2 linked regions of the Duganella zoogloeoides genome follow. The protein of the gene in region 1 purifies or fractionates together with the protein of each later gene. This does not show direct contact. Links are inferred from orthologs where the notes say so. Each region holds a gene or a part of one and is shown in the gene's direction. Other genes may lie near its edges.

Region 1 (6,079 bases):
GCGTGGGTGGGCGATATAAAGATGGCCGGGTCACCCATCCCCTGGCACTACCAAGGCAATTGGTCTCCGTTGTACGACCGGAACGACCCGCTATCGGCCGGGGTGAGCGCATCGAGTACGCGCAGCATGTCGCTGGCGGCGTCGTGCGCCGGGCGGCCGATGGCGTCACCGCGAAATGGCTGCGACAGGTGCGAGTTGACCGTGCCCGGATGCAGCGCGACCAGCACGCAGTTCTTCTGGTTGCGCGCCAGTTCAATGGCAGCCGTCTTGACCATCATGTTGAGGGCCGCCTTCGAGGCGCGGTAGCTGTACCAGCCGCCGAGCCGGTTGTCGCCGATGCTGCCGACCTTGGCCGACAGCATGGCCATGACGGCCCGCTCGCTGTCCAGCAAAGGCACGAAGTGGCGCAGCAGCAGCGCCGGGCCGAACACGTTGGCCGTGAACGTGGCCTGCATTTGCGCGGTATTGAGGTCGGCGAGGCGCTTCTCCGGCATGAACGCTGGCGTGTGCAGCATGCCGGCGGCGTTGATGATCAGGTGCAAGCGCGGCCCGGCCGCGCACTGCCGCGCGGCCTCGGCGACGCTGTCCTCATAGGCAAAGTCGAGCGGCGGTAGTGAGTGGCGATGCAGTTCGCGCACCGATGCGCAGCGCGGCGAGGCGCGCAGCAGCGCGACAAAGGCGGCGCCGATGGTGCCGGAGGCGCCGATTACCAGCGCGTGAAACTGGTCGGGAAGGCTGTCCAGCATTGTGTGGTCCTTGTGCATGTCGATCGCAGAAGAATAATACGGCACGCATGCAAAAACGCCCACTGGCGAGAGCGGGCGTTCTGTTTGACACTGTTCTTGGTGGCCCGGGGCGGAATCGAACCACCGACACAAGGATTTTCAATCCTCTGCTCTACCAACTGAGCTACCAGGCCAAGGACCAGAATTATAGCAGGGTCCCGAAAAAGCGCAAGCGCCAATTTCTATTCCGCACAAACGCTATAATGGTTGGATGAATAAATCCACGTCCCCGTCCACCTCCGCCGCCACCACCGCCTCCACGGTCAGCGCCGAGATTTGTATCGTCGGCAATGGTGCGATTGCCAAGACCACGGCACTAGGGCTGGCGAATGCCGGCCTCAAGGTCATTCTGCTGGGGCCGCCAGCGCCCCCGGTGACGGCGCCCACTGAAGGCTGGGACGCCCGGGTTTATGCTCTCAACCATACTGCGCACCGCCTGCTGTCGTCGCTCAAGGTATGGGGCGCGCTCGATGCCGAGCGCGTCACCCCGGTCGATGCGATGATCGTTCATGGCGACGGTCCCCATCCCGGTGGCCTGGCGTTCGATGCCTACGGCGCCCACACTGACACCTTGGCGTGGATACTGGAAGAGCGCAATCTGAACCAGGCGCTCGACGCTGCGCTGCGCTTTGCCCAGAACGTCACCATTGTCGGTGGCCGCGCGGCGGCGCTGCTGCGTGGCGACGACCATGCCACCGTCACATTGGGCGATGGCAGCAGCGTCGAGGCGCAACTGGTGGTCGGTGCCGACGGCGCCGAGTCGTGGGTGCGCGGCCAGTGCGATATCGGCCTCGATTACCGCAGCTACGGCCAGCGCGGCGTGGTCACCAACTTCGCTTGCGAAAAACCGCACCACGGCGCGGCGCACCAGTGGTTCACCGGAGAGCAGGGCATCGTGGCGCTGCTGCCGCTGGCGGGCAACCAGGTCTCGCTGGTGTGGTCGGCGCCCGATGCGCTGGCCGATACCCTGCGCGCCGAGTCGGCGCAGCAGATCGCCGACCGCCTGGCCGTGTATGCCGCCGACAAACTCGGTGCACTGACGCCGTTGCAACCGGAACTGGTGCGCGATTTCCCGCTGCGCCTGATCCGCCCCCACACCATGACGTCGCCGCGCGTGGCGCTGGTGGGCGACGCCGCCCACGTGGTCCACCCGATGGCCGGCCATGGCATGAACCTGGGTTTTGGCGATGTCGCGCAACTGATCGAAACACTGGCCGCGCGCGAGCCGCAACGCGGCGTGGGCGACGCCCGCGTGCTGGCGCGCTACGAGCGCGCGCGCAAGGAAGACGTGCTGCTGATGCAGGTCACCACCGACGGCCTGGCGCGCCTGTTCGGCGCCGATGCCGAACCGCTGCGCGCGGTGCGCAACCTGGGCTTGAACCTGCTCGATAAAATTCCGCTGCTCAAGCGCCGGTTGATCTCGCACGCCATGGGCAAATAAGCTTAAATGAAGTTATTGGAGAAGTTATGAGAAAGAGTAAGTTGGCATTGGTGCTGATGTCGGTGTTGTTGGCGTCGTGCGGCAATGCGCAAGATGCGCAAAAAGCGCCGTCGGAAGCGCCGTCGGAAGAAGCGCTGCGCAAGATCGTCGAGCCGCGCCTGGGCGAGGGCGTCAAGGTCGATTCGATCAAGGCTACGCCGTATAGCGGCCTGTATGAAATCCGCATGGGCAGCGACATCCTGTACACGGACAAAACCGGTACCTATGTGTTCAATGGCCATATCTTCAACCTCACCACCGGCAAGGACCTCACGCGCGAGCGCATCGACGAGATGACCCGCGTGAAGTTCTCCGATCTGCCGCTGGACAAGGCGCTCAAGACCGTCAAGGGCGACGGTTCGCGCGTGATCGCGGTGTTCGAAGATCCGAACTGCGGCTATTGCAAGCAGTTCCGCAAGACCACGCTCACCGAAATCGACAACGTCACCGTCTATACCTTCCTCTATAACATCCTGCGCGAAGACTCGTTCACCAAGTCGGCCGGCGTGTGGTGCGCGCCCGACCGCAACAAGGCCTGGGATGACTGGATGTTGAACGGCAAGCAGCCACCGGCGGCGCCGGCATCGTGCGCCACCCCCAACCAGGAAATCGTCGCGCTGGGCCGCAAGATCGGCGTGACCGGCACCCCGACCATCATCTTCACCGATGGTTCGCGTCTGCCAGGTGCGGTAGACACCAAGACGCTCGAAGCGAAATTCGCGCAATTAAAAAAATAGCAGTCCGTCAGTCCAAACCAGCAGTACGTCCTCCAGGAGATTTTTTACATGATCACTTTGAATATCAACGGCAAGGACGTACAAGTCGATGCCGATCCGTCCACGCCCATCCTGTGGGCGCTGCGTGATAACCTGAATATGACCGGCACCAAGTTCGGTTGCGGCGCGGCGCTGTGCGGCGCCTGCACCGTGCACCTGGCCGGCGAGCCGGTGCGCTCGTGCGTGATGCCGATTTCGGCCGCCGTGGGCCAGAAAATCACCACGATCGAAGCGATGGAGTCCGACGCCATCGGTAAAGCGGTGCAGGAAGCGTGGGTCAAGCTCGACGTGCCGCAATGCGGCTACTGTCAGAGCGGGCAAATCATGAGCGCCACCGCGCTGCTGCGCACCAATAAAAAGCCGAGCGACGCCGATATCGACAACGCCATGAGCGGCAATATCTGCCGCTGCGGCACTTACCAACGCATCCGCGCCGCCATCAAAGACGCCGCCAGCACCATCGCTTAAGGGGGACGTATGCGTATCGAATGGATCAATAAAGACAACGTCGACGTCGCGCTGGCATCGCAGACTGCAGCCCCTGCCGGCGTGTCGCGCCGCGGCTTCATGAAGACCGGCGCTGTCGCCGGCGGTGGACTGGTGCTCGGCTTCTTCATGCCCGGCGCCGGCCGTTTCGCCAACGCCCAGCAGCCACCGGCCAAGGTGTACGAGCCGAATGCGTTCCTGCACATCGCGCCCGACAACACCGTGACGGTGCAGGTGAACCGCCTGGAATTCGGCCAGGGTGTGCAGACGTCGATGCCGATGCTGATCGCCGAGGAACTGGACGCCGACTGGTCGAAGGTCAACGGCGCGCTGGCGCCGGCGGGCGACCAATACAAGGATCCGGCGTTCGGCATCCAGATCACCGGCGGCTCGGGCAGTATCGCCCATTCGTACATCCAGTACCGCGAAATCGGCGCCAAGGCGCGCGCGATGCTGGTCGCGGCGGCCGCCGAACAATGGCAAGTGGCGCCCGCTCAAGTAAAAGCCGCCAACGGCGTGCTGACCGGCCCTGGCGGCCAGAGCGCCACCTTCGGCGCCATGGCCGATGCGGCCATGAAGCAGCCGGTGCCTGCCACCGTGGTGCTCAAGGACCCGAAAGACTTCAAGATCATCGGCAAGCCGGTCAAGCGGCTGGACGCCAAGCTCAAAGCCACCGGCAAGCAGCAGTTCGGCATGGACTTCAAGGCGCCCGACAGCAAGGTGGCGCTAGTCGCCCGTCCACCCGTGTTCGGCGCCAAGGTGGGCAAGCTGGACGCCAGCAAAGCCAAGGCGATCAAGGGCGTGCTCGCCGTGCTGGAAGTGAAAACCGACCGTGGCGGCAGCGGCGTGGTGGTGGTGGCCGACGGCTACTGGCCGGCCAAGATGGGCCGCGACGCATTGGTGATCGACTGGGACACCAGTGCGGTGCAAAAGGTCAGCAGCGAACAGCAGCTGAAAGAGTTCAAGGCGCTGGCGCAAAAGCCGGGCGCCGCCGCCCGCAAGGCGGACACCTCGAAGCTGGCCGGCGCGCCGAAGAAAATCAACGCGGTCTACGAGTTTCCGTACCTGGCGCACGCGCCGATGGAGCCGCTCAACTGCGTGGTCGATCTGCGCGCGGACGGCTGCACCGTGTGGGCCGGCACCCAGTTCCAGACCGTGGACCAGGGCGCGATTGCCGCCACCGCCGGCCTGAAGCCGGAGCAGGTGGTACTGCACACCATGATGGCCGGCGGCGGGTTCGGGCGCCGTGGCGTGCCCACGTCCGACTACCTGGTCGAAGCAGTCAACGTCGCCAAGGTGTGGCGCGCGGCCGGCAAGACCGACCCGGTCAAGGTGGTGTGGAGCCGCGAAGACGACATCAAGGGCGGTTACTACCGGCCGTCGCACGTGCACCGCGCCGACATCGGCCTCGATGCCAAGGGCAATATCGTCGCGTGGGATCACGTGATCGTGGGCCAGTCGATCGCCGCCGGCACCATGTTCGAGCCGATGATGATCAAGGACGGCGTCGATTCCACCATGGTCGAAGGCATGGGCGAGCCGTACGACGTGCCGCTGAACCTGAGCGCCCGCATCGCCAAGGCCAATGTGCCGGTGCTGTGGTGGCGCTCCGTGGGTTCCACCCATACCGCCTACGTGATGGAAACGCTGATCGACGAAGCCGCGCACGCGGCCAAGATGGACCCGGTGGCGTACCGCAAAAAAATCATGGGTGAGAAAGGCAAGCGCCACGTCGCCGCGCTGGACCTGGCCGTGGCCAAGTCGGGCTACGGCAAAAAAGCGCTGCCGAAAGGGCAGGCGTGGGGCGTGGCCGTGCACGAATCGTTCAGCACCGTGGTGGCCTACGTGGTGGTGGCGTCGGTCAAGGATGGCATGCCGAAGCTGCATAAAGTGACGGCCGGCGTGCATTGCAACACCGCCGTCAACCCGCTCACCATCGAAGCGCAGGTGCAGGGCGCGGCGCTGATGGGCCTGGGCATGACGATACCCGGCGCGGCCATCACGCTCAAGGACGGCGTGGTCGAGCAGCAGAACTTCAGCGACTACTCGGTGGCGCGCATGACCGACATGCCGGCCATCGACGTCCACATCGTGCCATCGAACGACGCGCCGACCGGCATGGGCGAACCAGGCCTGCCGCCACTGGCGCCCGCGTTTGCCAATGCGCTGTTCAAGATCACCGGCAAGCGCTTGCGCAAGCTGCCGTTCGATCTGGCATCGGCGTAAAAAGCTGTATGGCGTTGACCGGTATTTTGCTGGCGGCCGGACGGGGCAAGCGGTTCGACCCGTCCGGTGTGCAAAACAAGCTGCTGCAACTGGTCGATGGCGAACCGGTGGTGGCGCGCAGCGCGCGCCATATGCTGGCCGCGCTGCCGCGCGTGCTGGCCGTGGTGCGTCCCGGCGACGACCGCGTGGCGGCGCTGCTGGGCCGTTTGGGCTGTGAAGTACGCGTGGCCGACAACGCCGACCTGGGCATGGGCGAATCGCTGGCCACCGCCATCGAGTACACGCGTGGCGCCGAAGGCTGGCTGATCGCGCTGGGCGACATGCCG
Region 2 (5,793 bases), 910 kb from region 1 along the record:
CACCACCTTGGCCGGGAACCTGGCGCCGTAGCGCACCGACATGGTGGCCGGCGACAGCAGGTGGATCACGTTGACCTGGCCCGACACGAACGCTTCGACGATCTGTGCCCAACTGCGGAACAGGCGCGGCGCCTCGGCCTGCAAGCCTTCCGCCTCGAACAGCTTGCGGCCATGGGCGACCAGCAGCGGCGTGGCGTCGGTAATCGGCAGGTAGCCGATCTTGACCGGCTGGTCGTCGCCCTTGGGCGCCTGGCGGGCCATGGCGTCGCCGGCAAACAGCAGCGGCGCGGCGCCGGCGGCGGTACTGAGCGCCGACATGCGCAGGAAGTCGCGGCGGGTCATGCCGCAGTCGCAATCGGACGAAGCGCAGAGGTGGAGCGGGTTGCTGGTATCGGTCATGGAAGACTTTCGAAAAGGGTTGAATGTATTATGCGGCGGCGCGCACGCCGTGCAGCGCCGCCAGGATCTCGAGCCGCAGCGCGCTGATCGCCTGCGTATCGGCCAGCCGCGGACGCGGCAGATCGACCTGCCATTCGTGCATGATGCGCCCCGGCTGGCCGCCCATCAGGACGATGCGGTCGGCCACCAGGATCGCTTCGTCGATATCGTGCGTGACCAGCAGCACGGCGCTGTGCCAGCGGTGCACCACGTCGACCAGCAGCGTCTGCATCTCGGCGCGGGTAATCGCGTCGAGCGCGGAAAACGGTTCGTCGGCAAACAGCAGCGCCGGCTGGCGCGCCAGTGCGCGGGCCAGCGCCACGCGCTGCGCCATGCCGCCCGACAGCGCGGCGGGATACCGGCGCTCGCTGCCGGCCAGGCCCACGGCTTCGATGGCGGCCTGCACGCGCTGGTCATGTTCGGCGCGCGCGATCTTTGGCTGTCGCGAAAAATCGAGGCCGAAGCCCACGTTGGCGGTGACGTTCAGCCACGGCAGCAGGCTCGCTTGCTGGAACACCAGCGCACTGCGCGGGCTCGGTGCGGTCAATGGTGCATCGAGGAAGGTCAGGGTGCCGCTGGACGGCGCCTGCAAGCCGGCCAGCACCCGCAGCAGCGTCGATTTGCCGCAGCCGCTGCCGCCCAGCAGGGCGACGATTTCGCGCGTGCGCACGCCAATGTCGATGTGCTCGAACGTGGGCGCGGCGCCGGCATAGGCAAAGCCCAGGCCCTGACCTTGCAAGGCCCAGCCATCGGCCACGTCCACCCTGGCGTTGAGGATGCTCATCGATTGCCGCCCGCGTGCTTGGCCAGCGCCGCCTGCAACTGCGTAATGCTCGGCGTGATCACGGGGATAAAGGCCGATTCGCGCAGGCGCCGGGCAAAGCCGTCCTGCTGCGCTTCCAGGTAGGCATGGCCGCCCTTGGCGTGCAGCTCCAGCGTGACGGCGTCGCGCACGATGCCGGCGATGCCGATGCGCAGCTTGAACATGGCTGGCGCCTCGGCCACGAAGCGGCCGCTGGCCACGCCGTCAAGCAGTTGCGCCGTGTGCTGCGCCAGCGCCTCGCGCGCGGCGCCGATGTCGTCGGCCAGCTGGCCGCGCCCGGTGGCGGCGCCTGCAGCCTTGGCTGCTGCGTCCAGGCTGGCCTGCGCCAGCCCGATCGACATCCCGCACTGCATGCCCAGAAAAGCAGGCCGCACGCGTGGCAGCCAGCTGGGTGCGTCGGCGCTGATGATGTTCGCAGGCGGCACCGCCACCTGTTCGATGCGCACGGCGGCAGTGTGGCTGCCGCGCAGGGCGATCAGTTGCAGGTTGTCGCTGCGGTGCACGCCGGCCGCGCTGCTCTCGAACATGACGATTGCCGGCGGCGCAGCGGTGACCGGGGCGACGGCCGCCGCGGCGACGAAGCGCTGCGGGCGCAGGTTGGTGATCCAGGCCAGCTTGCCGTCGAGGTTCCAGCCGTCGCCGTCGGGCACGGCGTTGATTTGCAGCGGCTCCATCCCGGACAGGAATTTCATCGCGTTCGACAGGCCGGTGGCGCCGGCCAGCGTGCCATCGAGCAGGTCGGGCAGCAGCCGCTCGCGCAGCGCCGCATTGGGGCTTTGCAGCAGGTATTCGATGAAGCTGCGCTGGCCCCAATATACAAAGGCCGCCGTCAGCGAATGGCGGGCGATGTCGGCGATGCCGAGGATGGCGTCGCGCACGTCGCCGCCGGCGCCGTTCATTGCCACCGGCACGCCGGCCCTGAAGCAGCCATGCGCGGCCAGCGCCGGCATCACTTCATCGGCCAGCGATTCGGATTGGTCGAGCGTGTCCGCGTAACGCGCCAGCCAGTCGTGGAGCGCTGCCATGCTTAAACCGCGCCGGGCAGATAGGGTTGCAGCTGCGGATTGACCGGCGTGCCGGCCAGGCTGTTGGCGAAGTTGCACAGCGTGGCCAGGCTCACGCCCAGCACCACTTCCAGCGCCTGCTGCTGGTTGTAGCCGGCGTCGATGAAGGCTTGCAGATCGGCGTCGTCCACGGCGCCACGGCGGGCGATGACTGCGGTGGCGAAGCGCTGCACGGCGTCGAGTTTGGCCACGCCGGTCGGGACATTGGTTTGCAGGGCGCGCACCACTTCCGGCGCCAGGTTGGCTTTCTTGAGGGCGATGGCCGAGTGGCCGGCGGTGCAGAAGTCGCAGCCGTGGATGTTGGCGGCCGTCAGTTGCACGACTTCGCGCTCGTCGAGCGTGAGGCTGGTGCGGGCGTTGATGCCCGAAACAGTCAGGTAGGTTTCCAGCGCCTGCGGCGCATTGGCCAGAACGCCGATCAGGTTGGGCAGGTAGCCATTGTTGGCGATGGCTTTTTCAACGAAGGGGCGGCTGTCGGCTGGCGCGCTGTCGAGGGTGTGCAGGATAAGACGGGACATGATGACCTTTCCGTGAGGATGAAGCCATATTATCAGCCGGTACGCGCGCGCGCACCATATCCAAACGGCTGGTTTTTATGCTCGAACGTCTCGACCGTGCCGGCGGTAAGCGCCCGGCTGCTCGCCCACCACGCGCTTGAAGGCGCGCGTGAACGCCGCATACGACTGGTAGCCCACGTGGCCGGCCGCCTGCTCGACCGAGTCGCCGGCGCCGAGGCGCTGGCTGGCCAGCCGCATGCGCAGGCGCAGCAGGAATTGCGCTGGCGGGATGCCGCCAGCCTCGGTGAAGTGCTTGCAAAAAGCCGCGCGCGACATGTTTGCTGCCTGCGCCATGCGCGCGATGCTCCAGTCGTCGCCGGGGCTGGCCAGCATGCGGTCGAGCAGGGCCATGAATTCGCCACGCTGGGCCAGGGCCAGGATGCCGGCCCCCAGCGTTTCCTGGCGTGCGGCGTGGCGGATCAGGTAAAAGAACAGCAGTTCCACCAGGCGCGCGATCAGCGGGGAAGGGCGTTCCGGATCGCCCGCTTCGGCCAGGATCAGGTCGAACAGCGCAGCCGTATGCGCCAGCGACGGCTCGTCGCTGCGGCACACCAGGACATCGGGGAACGAACCGATCACCAGCGGTCCGAGCGCGCCGCTGAAACTGAAAAAGCCGCACGCGAGGCCGGCATTGGCGGTGTCTGTCGGTGCGGCCGGCACCGACAGCGTTTGCATCGGCTGGCGCGCGAGCGGGGCGGCAGGATCTGGCGATGGACTGAGGAAGTGCGATACATCGCGCGTGAGAAACACGCCGTCGCGCGCGCGCAGGTGGATGGGCGCCTCGCCGGCAATGTGCAGGTAGCAGTCGCCCGCCAGCACCAGGTGGAAGCTGGCCAGTGCACGGCCGGCAGTGGACGCGCGCCACGGACCGCAATACCGGCCCACGTGCAGGGCGGCGGCATCGAGTTCGATGCTGTTCAACAGCCACTGGGCCAGCTTATCGGAGAAGGCAACGGAGGAGGCGGGGGTCATGCCCGCCATTGTAGGGCGTGCGGCGCGCCGGGGTTGGAATGATTCGTTATATGGTTATGCGGCGCGCGCATTGTCCACGTCCAACGGTTGTCGCCTCCCGATGGCGTAGCCCGGGCGGCTGGCGAGACAGGGTATAATTTGGGGGCTAATAACTGAAAGGAATTCCAAATGAAGATTGCCAAGAACACGGTCGTGACTGTGAATTACAAACTGTCCGATGCCCAGGACAATCTGATCGAAGACGGCCGCCAGCCGATGGTTTACCTGCACGGCGGTTACGAGAACACGCTGCCTAAAATCGAGGAAGAACTCGACGGCAAGGAAGTCGGCTACTCCTCCATCATCCAGATCGAACCGGAAGACGCGTTCGGCGAGTACGACGCCGCCCTGGTCAAGGTCGAGCCACGCAATCGCCTGCCGGAGCCACTGGAAGTCGGCATGCAATTCGAAGGCACGCCCGATAGCGACAGCGACGACGAAGCACTGATCTTCACCGTCACCGACATCGCCGACGACAAGGTCGTCCTGGACGGCAACCACCCGCTGGCCGGCATGGCCCTGCGCTTCTCGCTGGAAGTGGCGGAAGTGCGCGAAGCGACCGAAGAAGAAATCGCCCACGGCCACGTGCACGGCGCCCATGGCCATCACCACGGTCATGACGATGATGAAGGCGAAGAAGGCGATCACGTTGCGATCCACCCGATTCACTAACGGGCACTGGTTAAACCTACTGCGCGTCCCGCTATCGCCTCTGCGTTGCTCAGCGTACCTCGGTACGCTTGCGCTACTCGAGACGATATCGGGCCGCTCGCTACGGTTTTCCGAGCACCCGAATGATTAGGGTGTCGCTTCTGCGGCGCCCTTGATCATGAACAGCGTGGCGCTTGCGGGCGCCACGCGTACCTCGGTCCAGTCGGCGGCCAGGTTCAGATGTCCCACGTTGTCCTGCCAGTGGATCGACGGCTCCTTCTCTGCCGCCTGCACCACCTGGGTATCGACCAGCAGCACCTTCCCCTTGAACTTTGAAGCCAGCGTCTTGATCTGCTTGCGCGGCTCGGCAAAGCCATCGCGTTTCGACTCGAAGCGTGCCAGCAGCGAAAAGCCCGGTTCTGCTTCCAGTCCCACGTCGCCATCCGAAAACAGCACCAATCCTTCCATTTGCTGCCGCACGGCCAGGTTGAACAGCCGGTGCAGCCAGGCGCGGTTGGCTACCAGCCGGTCTTCGTATTCGCTGTTGCGTCCCGCTTCGGCGCGGTAGTGGTTGTTATTGGCGGGGAGGTTGATGGTGGCGAACAGCACCTTGCCCACCTGCCAGTGGGCGTTTTCCGCGTAGCTGCGGAACTTGGCGCTGCTCGACAGCCGCGTGACGGGCAGCCGCTTGGCGCCCAGCGTTTCGCTGTCGCGGTAGAACAGTTCGCGCAGGCGGTTGAGGCGGTCGATGGCGTTCGAGCGGCCGGCGGAATTGAGGCACCCGCTCCAGTCGCTGCCGGCCAGCGACACCACCATCGGCACGCTCGAGGCATTTAGCAGGGCGTGGCGCCCGGCATACAGCTTGTCGCTGCAAGGCTCTGAACCAGCTTTGACACCGGTGGCCACCACGAACGCCGGATTGCCTTGCGTGGCGCCGGCAATCGCCCGCTTGAGCACCGTTTCGTCGGCGCCGGTCTTGAACGAGTGGCCGATCACGCCGAACTGGAAGCCGCCTGCCCTGGATCCGGCCTTTGATTCGATCTTCGACTCGGCCTTGCTTTCGGCATGGACGGGCGCCAGCCACAAGGCGCAGGCAGCGAACGACAGCGCCAGTCCGGTGCGCGCAAGACGGACCCGGGCCACCATTCGCACCGCTGCGCGCGCGGCGTGCGTCATGCCTGCGCCGTCTCCGTCAGGCGCTTGAGCTGGTACAACTGATCGAGCGCTTCGCGCGGGGTCAGCGCATCGG

What was found.
Region 2: the proteins of SR858_RS01610 (region 1) and SR858_RS05600 purify together in Escherichia coli (affinity purification with mass spectrometry, with the first as the bait; 2 studies listed by BioGRID). This does not show direct contact. The link is inferred for Duganella zoogloeoides from one-to-one orthologs.

What each region holds. Positions count from the first base shown.
Region 1 is NZ_CP140152.1:350,691-356,769, forward strand. What follows is about bases 1,141-4,127. They hold SR858_RS01610 (DsbC family protein), read left to right. Parts: upstream 1,141-2,252; coding sequence 2,253-3,002; downstream 3,003-4,127. Other genes in these bases: SR858_RS01605 (FAD-dependent monooxygenase), read left to right, coding at 1,141-2,226; SR858_RS01615 ((2Fe-2S)-binding protein), read left to right, coding at 3,051-3,509; SR858_RS01620 (xanthine dehydrogenase family protein molybdopterin-binding subunit), read left to right, coding at 3,519-4,127. In the rest of the region: SR858_RS01595 (SDR family NAD(P)-dependent oxidoreductase), read right to left, coding at 48-746; more of SR858_RS01605, read left to right, coding at 997-1,140; more of SR858_RS01620, read left to right, coding at 4,128-5,753; SR858_RS01625 (nucleotidyltransferase family protein), read left to right, coding at 5,762-6,079. UniProt on the Escherichia coli protein: Acts as a disulfide isomerase, interacting with incorrectly folded proteins to correct non-native disulfide bonds.
Region 2 is NZ_CP140152.1:1,263,578-1,269,370, forward strand. The notes cover bases 3,093-5,793. They hold SR858_RS05600 (FKBP-type peptidyl-prolyl cis-trans isomerase), read left to right. Parts: upstream 3,093-4,022; coding sequence 4,023-4,565; downstream 4,566-5,793. Other genes in these bases: SR858_RS05595 (AraC family transcriptional regulator), read right to left, coding at 3,093-3,854; SR858_RS05605 (hypothetical protein), read right to left, coding at 4,692-5,720; mutS (DNA mismatch repair protein MutS), read right to left, coding at 5,717-5,793. Also shown: SR858_RS05575 (ABC transporter substrate-binding protein), read right to left, coding at 1-399; SR858_RS05580 (ABC transporter ATP-binding protein), read right to left, coding at 428-1,222; SR858_RS05585 (acyl-CoA dehydrogenase family protein), read right to left, coding at 1,219-2,286; SR858_RS05590 (carboxymuconolactone decarboxylase family protein), read right to left, coding at 2,289-2,843; more of SR858_RS05595, read right to left, coding at 2,919-3,092. UniProt on the Escherichia coli protein: Folding helper with both chaperone and peptidyl-prolyl cis-trans isomerase (PPIase) activities. Chaperone activity prevents aggregation of unfolded or partially folded proteins and promotes their correct folding.